DNA from 3 places in the Kineococcus arenarius subsp. arenarius genome. Region 2 is predicted to be linked to each of the others. Evidence: predicted binding sites of a transcription regulator. Region 2 holds the regulator's gene; each other region holds the start of a gene.
The links. Region 2 encodes HrcA, which represses chaperone genes, less so after heat shock. Its sites were predicted from a motif close to GNTNGCACTCGGNNNNNCCGAGTGCNANC; they were not measured.
Positions count from the first base shown of each region.

Region 1 (2,263 bases), on a different contig from region 2:
TTGGTGACGACGACCTTGCGGGCGCGGCCCAGCAGGTCGAGGTCCGCGGTGTCGAGCTTGAGGCCGACCTCCTCGGAGATGACCTGGCCACCGGTGAGGATGGCGATGTCGCCGAGCATGGCCTTGCGGCGGTCGCCGAAGCCCGGGGCCTTGACGGCCACGGACTTGAAGGTGCCGCGGATCTTGTTGACGACCAGGGTCGCCAGGGCCTCGCCCTCGACGTCCTCGGCCACGATCACCAGCGGCTTGCCGGACTGCATGACCTTCTCCAGCAGCGGGAGCAGGTCCTTCACCGTGGAGATCTTGGAGTTCAGGATGAGGATGTACGGGTCCTCGAGCTCCGTCTCCTGACGCTCGGCGTCGGTGACGAAGTAGGGGGAGATGTAGCCCTTGTCGAAGCGCATGCCCTCGGTGAGCTCGAGCTCCAGGCCGAAGGTGTTGCTCTCCTCGACGGTGATGACGCCTTCCTTGCCCACCTTGTCGAGGGCCTCGGCGATGAGCTCGCCGATGGAGGCGTCACCGGCGGAGATGCCGGCGGTCGCGGCGATCTGCTCCTTGGTGGTGACCTCCTTGGCGGCGGCCACGAGCTGCTCGGTCACGGCCTCGACGGCCTTCTCGATGCCGCGCTTGAGGCCCATCGGGTTCGCACCCGCGGCCACGTTGCGCAGGCCCTCGCGGACGAGCGCCTGGGCCAGGACGGTCGCGGTCGTCGTGCCGTCACCGGCGACGTCGTCCGTCTTCTTCGCGACCTCCTTGACGAGCTCGGCCCCGATCTTCTCGTAGGGGTCCTCGAGCTCGATCTCCTTGGCGATGCTCACACCGTCGTTGGTGATCGTGGGGGCGCCCCACTTCTTCTCCAGGACGACGTTGCGGCCCTTGGGGCCGAGCGTCACCTTGACAGCGTCGGCGAGCTGGTTCATCCCGCGCTCGAGACCGCGACGGGCCTCTTCGTCGAAGGCGATGATCTTGCTCATGCCTGGTGTTCCTCCCAGAAGACGGGCGGTGGGCGGCCGGAGCGGTGCCCGCGACGGACGACCGGCGGCGACGGGGTCACGTCCCCCGCGCGACCGGCCTCACCGGTCCGGCCCGGAGCTTTCGCTCCCGGGTCGAGGTGCTGCTGGTGCTGTCACTCTCGACTCGAGAGTGCCAACGCCAATGTTGGCACTCTCCCCCTCCGAGTGCAAACCCCCTGCGCTCCGCCCCGCCGACGCGTCGGCGGGCACGCCCGGTGATTGAGGGCTCACCCGTCCGGCGTCTGGTGGCCTCGGCGAACCGCTGCGACCCTGGTGACGACCGCCCCACCACCCGGGGACGACCTGAGGAGAGACGTGTCCGAGCTGCCGCTGCGGATCCAGGCGCTGAAGACGCGCCGCACCGACGACCTGTCGGGCGAGTACCTGCTGGACCCCACCCACAGCCGCATCGGCTTCGTCACCCGGCACGCCATGGTGACCAAGGTGCGGGGGCAGTTCGCCCGCTTCGAGGGCCGCGCCCACCTGGACTTCGCCCGGCCGGCGGCCTCGAGCGTGCAGGTCGCCATCGAGGTGGCGAGCATCGACACCCGGGAAGCGCACCGCGACGAGCACCTGCGCACCAACGACTTCTTCGACGCCCCGGCGCACCCGCGCATCGTCTTCCGCTCCACGCACGTCCACCCCCTGGGCGGCACGGACTACCGCGTCACCGGGGACCTGACGATCAAGGCGACGACGCTGCCCGTCTCGGTGGACTTCGAGCACACCGGCGCGGCCAGGGACCCCTTCGGCACCACGCGCCTGGGCTTCGAGGGCTCCACGAAGATCAACCGTCGCGACTGGGGCGTGGAGTGGAACGCCCCCCTGGAGACCGGTGGCGTGCTGGTCTCCGAGACCGTCGTGCTGGAGTTCGAGATCTCCGCCGTGCCGGCGACCGCGGACTGAGCGCGGCCGCCGACGGCGGGCGGCTCAGAGGCCGCGGACGTTCTCGGCCTGCGGGCCCTTCTGGCCCTGCCCGACCTCGAACTCGACGCGCTGCCCCTCCTCGAGGGAGCGGTAGCCGTCGGCGGCGATCGACGAGTAGTGCACGAAGACGTCGGCGCCACCGTCGTCCACGGTGATGAAGCCGTACCCCTTCTCGGCGTTGAACCACTTCACGGTGCCCTGAGCCATTGCGTTCTCCTGGGTGGTGCAGCGAGCGGGACGTCCCCGGCGACGCCCGGGGGCGGGTCTCACGCTGCCCGCGGCGGTGAGGCCGTGGGCGACGCCCGACGTGCCGGCCCCGGGGA
Region 1 is NZ_JBJLSE010000037.1:16,795-19,057, forward strand. Features, by position in the region: gene groL (chaperonin GroEL) at 1-974, opposite strand, end outside; gene ACRYM0_RS10925 (YceI family protein) at 1,329-1,919, shown strand; gene ACRYM0_RS10930 (cold-shock protein) at 1,944-2,147, opposite strand.
Region 1: a site for HrcA is predicted at 1,158-1,186, ahead of groL (chaperonin GroEL). Genes of this name have one in related genera too.

Region 2 (2,263 bases):
GCGGGTACGGCCCCTCGCGTCCTCCAGGACCACGACGTGCACGCCGCCGCTCTTCTCCACGCGCACCACGGCACCGACCCAGCCGGTCTCCACGTCCTCCACGACGAGGCCGCGCACGGCGGGTTCCTCGCGGTGCACCGGCCGCTGCGGGTGCGGGTTCGCGGACAGCACGTCGCTGCCGTAGCGGTCGCTGGACGGGTGCCTGGGGCTCACCCGCGGCACGCTAACGAGCGGTGCGCGCGGCGCGGTGGAGGCGCGCTCGGCGTAGACTTGGCACTCGGGTTCGGCGAGTGCCAGGACGAGCGCCAGGACGAGTGCCAGGAACGGCGGGGACGGAGGTGGGTGTGAGCGACGACCGCAGGCTCGCGGTGCTGCGCGCCATCGTGGAGGACTACGTCTCGACCCACGAGCCCGTGGGGTCCAAGGCGCTGGTGGAGCGCCACCGCCTCGGCGTGTCCCCGGCCACGATCCGCAACGACATGGCGGTGCTGGAGGAGGAGGGGTACATCGCCCAGCCGCACACCAGCGCCGGGCGCATCCCCACCGACAAGGGCTACCGCCTGTTCGTGGACCGCCTCGCCAACCTCAAGCCCATGTCACCGGCCGAGCGCCGCGCCATCCAGGCCTTCCTCGACGGCGCCGTGGACCTCGACGACGTCGTGGACCGCACCGTGCGGCTGCTGGCGCAGATCACCCGCCAGGCCGCCGTCGTGCAGTACCCCTCGCTCTCGCGCGCGGCGGTGCGGCACGTGGAGGTGGTGCCGGTCGGGGGGCGCAGCGCGCTGCTGGTGCTCATCACCGACACCGGCCGCGTCGAGCAGCGCGTCGTCGACGTGCGCTCGGCCACCGACGTGGAGTCGCTGCCCGAGGCCCTGGCGGTGCTGCGCGACCGCGTCAACGCGGCCGTGGCCGGCAAGCGGCTCAAGCAGGCGCGCGAGGAGCTCACCGCCGTCGTGCAGACCAGCCCGCCCGGTCAGATGGCGGTGACCGCCGAGGTCGTCGCCGCGCTGGGCGACTGCCTGAGCGCCGGGCTGGAGGAGCGCGTCGTCATCGCCGGCACCGCCAACCTGGTGCGCTCCGGCGCCCACGACCTGGCCGCCTCTCTCGGCAGCGTGCTGGAGGCGCTGGAGGAGCACGTCGTGCTCCTGCGGCTGGTGCAGGAGATGGCCGAGGAGGGCGGCGGCGACAGCGGCGCCCTCACCGTGCGCATCGGGGCGGAGAACCTCCACCTCGGCCTGCCGGAGACGTCCGTGGTCACCAGCGGCTACGGCGAGGGGGAGGTGCTGGCGCGCCTGGGCGTGCTGGGGCCCACCCGCATGGACTACCCGACCACGATGGCGGCGGTGCGGGCGGTCTCCCGCTACGTCTCGCGCATCCTGTCCCAGTGACCGACCGGACGAACCACCGAACGGGAGACCTGAGCACCTCGTGAGCGACTACTACGACGTCCTGGGCGTCAGCAGGGACGCCTCGGCGGAGGACATCAAGCGCGCCTACCGCAAGCTGGCGCGCAAGCTCCACCCCGACGTCACCTCCGACCCGGACGCCGGGGACAAGTTCAAGGAGGTCTCCCAGGCCTACGAGACGCTGTCCAACCCCGACAAGCGCGCGCAGTACGACCGCGGCGGCGGGCCCGGCGGGCCCGGCGGGCCCGGCGGCGGCTTCGGTCAGGGCTTCGGCTTCTCCGACATCATGGACGCCTTCTTCGGCCAGGGCGGCACCGGCGGCGGGCGCGGCCCGGTCAGCCGGACCCAGCGCGGCCAGGACGCCCTGATCCGCGTCGACGTCGACCTCGCCGAGGCCGCCTTCGGCGGCGAGCGGCAGATCCAGGTCGACACCGCCGTGCTGTGCCCCACCTGCAAGGGCACCTGCTGCCAGCCGGGCACCCAGCCGGCCACCTGCGACATCTGCCACGGGCAGGGCTCGGTGCAGCGCGTGGTGCGCTCCCTGCTGGGCCAGGTCATGACGAGCCAGCCGTGCCCGACGTGCCACGGCTTCGGCACCGTCCTGCCCTCCCCGTGCCTGGAGTGCTCCGGGGAGGGGCGGGTGCGCGCCCGCCGGCCGCTGAACATCCGCATCCCCGCCGGCGTGGACACCGGCACCCGCATCCAGCTCGCCGCCCAGGGCGAGGTCGGCACCGCCGGCGGCCCGCCCGGCGACCTCTACGTGGAGATCCACGAGCGCCCGCACCCGGTCTTCACCCGCCGCGGCGACGACCTGCTGTGCACGCTGGAGGTCCCCATGACGGCCGCCGCGCTGGGGG
Region 2 is NZ_JBJLSE010000025.1:5,452-7,714, forward strand. Features, by position in the region: gene ACRYM0_RS08510 (DUF3097 domain-containing protein) at 1-213, opposite strand, end outside; gene hrcA (heat-inducible transcriptional repressor HrcA) at 345-1,388, shown strand; gene dnaJ (molecular chaperone DnaJ) at 1,429-2,263, shown strand, end outside.

Region 3 (2,263 bases), on a different contig from region 2:
CGCCGACGGCGCCGACGGCGGGGACGGGGTTGTCGCCGTCGTCCAGCTCGAAGCGCTCGCCGGCGCGCAGCACGAGGGCGCTGCGCGCCACGCCCGGCCGCGCCAGCGGCCCGCACCACAGCGCCGCCTCCACCACGTCGCCGTCCACGGACGTCCACCGCGCCTCCGCGCCGGCGGGCACCAGCTCGTGCGGCAGGCCGGGGGCGAGCTTGGCGCCGGTGGCCGGCACCCGCGCGGCGGTGGCCAGCACGAACGACAGCGGCGGTGAGGTGGCCTCGGGGTCGAACAGCCGCCGCCCGCCGGCGGTGCGCCGGGCCGGGTCGAACCAGGCCCCGTCGCCGGGCCCGAGCTCGTCGACGACGCCGGCCGTGACATCGGCGCAGCGGACCTGCGCGCGCCCGGCGAGGTTGGCCGCGGCCACCGCGGCGGTGCCGGGGTCGGCGTCCACGGCGAGCACGTCCAGGCCCGCGTCGGCCAGGGCGAGGGCGTCGGCGCCGATGCCGCAGCCGAGGTCGGCCACCCGCCGCACCCCGGCGCCGGCGAAGCGGCGGGCGTGCTCGGCGGCCACGACGGCGCGGGTGGCCTGCTCCACCCCGGCGGCGGTGAGCAGCAGGCCGTGCGCGCGCGGGCCGAGCTTGGCGGCGGCGCGCTCGCGCAGCCGCGCCTGCGTCATGGCCAGGGCCACCAGGGCGCTCTCGTGGCCCTCGCGGCGCAGCCGCTGCCCCAGCACCAGGGGGTCGGCCGGGCCTGCGGCGGCGATCAGGTCCAGCAGGGCGCGCCCGGCGGGGGAGGTCAGCGCGGCGACGTCGGCGGGGTCCACCCGCCCGACTGTGCCAGCACCCCACCCGCGCGGTCGCGCGAGCGGGGGCGCTCCCTGGCACTCGGGCAGTGGGAGTGCTAACTTCTGTCGCAGCGTCGGTGGCACTCCCCCGAAGGGAGTGCCAGCACGCGAGACGGTGCCGCCCGGCACCCGCGACGACGGGCGGGCACCACCCTCGCAGCCGACCCACCAGTACGCCAGATCCGTACCGAGTACGCAGAAGGGGAGGGCCGCTCAGTGTCGGTCTCCATCACTCCGCTCGAGGACCGCATCGTCGTCAAGCCGCTCGACGCGGAGCAGACGACCGCTTCCGGTCTGGTCATCCCGGACACCGCCAAGGAGAAGCCCCAGGAGGGCGAGGTCCTGGCCGTGGGTCCGGGTCGCGTCGACGACAACGGCAACCGCGTCCCCGTCGACGTCTCCGTCGGCGACAAGGTCATCTACTCCAAGTACGGCGGCACCGAGGTGAAGTACGGCGGCGACGAGCTGCTGATCCTCTCGGCGCGCGACGTCCTCGCCAAGGTCGCCAAGTAAGCAGCAGCAGGACCTGACGCCCCGGGCGCCCGGCGACACCGGGCGGCCGGGGCGTCCGCCGTTGCCGCCAAGAGATCTGGAAGGAACACGCACATGGCCAAGCAGCTCTCGTTCAACGAGGACGCCCGCCGCTCCCTGGAGCGCGGCGTGGACGCCCTCGCCAACGCCGTCAAGGTGACCCTGGGGCCCCGTGGCCGCAACGTCGTCATCGACAAGAAGTGGGGTGCGCCGACGATCACGAACGACGGCGTCACCATCGCCCGCGAGGTCGAGCTCGAGGACCCGTACGAGAACCTCGGCGCGCAGCTCGCCAAGGAGGTCGCCACCAAGACCAACGACGTCGCCGGTGACGGCACCACCACCGCGACCGTGCTGGCGCAGGCGATGGTCCACGAGGGCCTGCGCAACGTGGCGGCCGGTGCGGCGCCGTCCGCCCTCAAGCGCGGCATCGACGCGGCCGTCGAGGCCGTGAGCGACGAGCTGCTCAAGCTCGCCCGCGACGTCGACGGCAAGGGCGACATCGCCCACGTCGCCACGATCTCCGCGCAGGACCCAGCCGTCGGCGACCTGCTCGCCGACGCCTTCGACAAGGTCGGCAAGGACGGCGTCATCACGGTCGAGGAGTCCTCCACGACCGCGCTGGAGCTGGACTTCACCGAGGGCATGCAGTTCGACAAGGGCTACATCTCGCCCTACTTCGTGACCGACGCCGAGCGCCAGGAGGCGGTGCTGGAGGACGCGTACGTCCTCGTGCACCAGGGCAAGATCTCCACGGTCACCGAGCTGCTGCCGCTGCTGGAGAAGGTCCTGAAGACCTCCAAGCCGCTGCTGATCATCGCCGAGGACGTCGACGGCGAGGCGCTGTCCACCCTCGTGGTCAACAAGATCCGCGGCACCTTCAACGCCGTC
Region 3 is NZ_JBJLSE010000004.1:48,541-50,803, forward strand. Features, by position in the region: gene ACRYM0_RS02365 (THUMP-like domain-containing protein) at 1-820, opposite strand, end outside; gene groES (co-chaperone GroES) at 1,058-1,354, shown strand; gene groL (chaperonin GroEL) at 1,448-2,263, shown strand, end outside.
Region 3: a site for HrcA is predicted at 874-902, ahead of groES (co-chaperone GroES). Genes of this name have one in related genera too.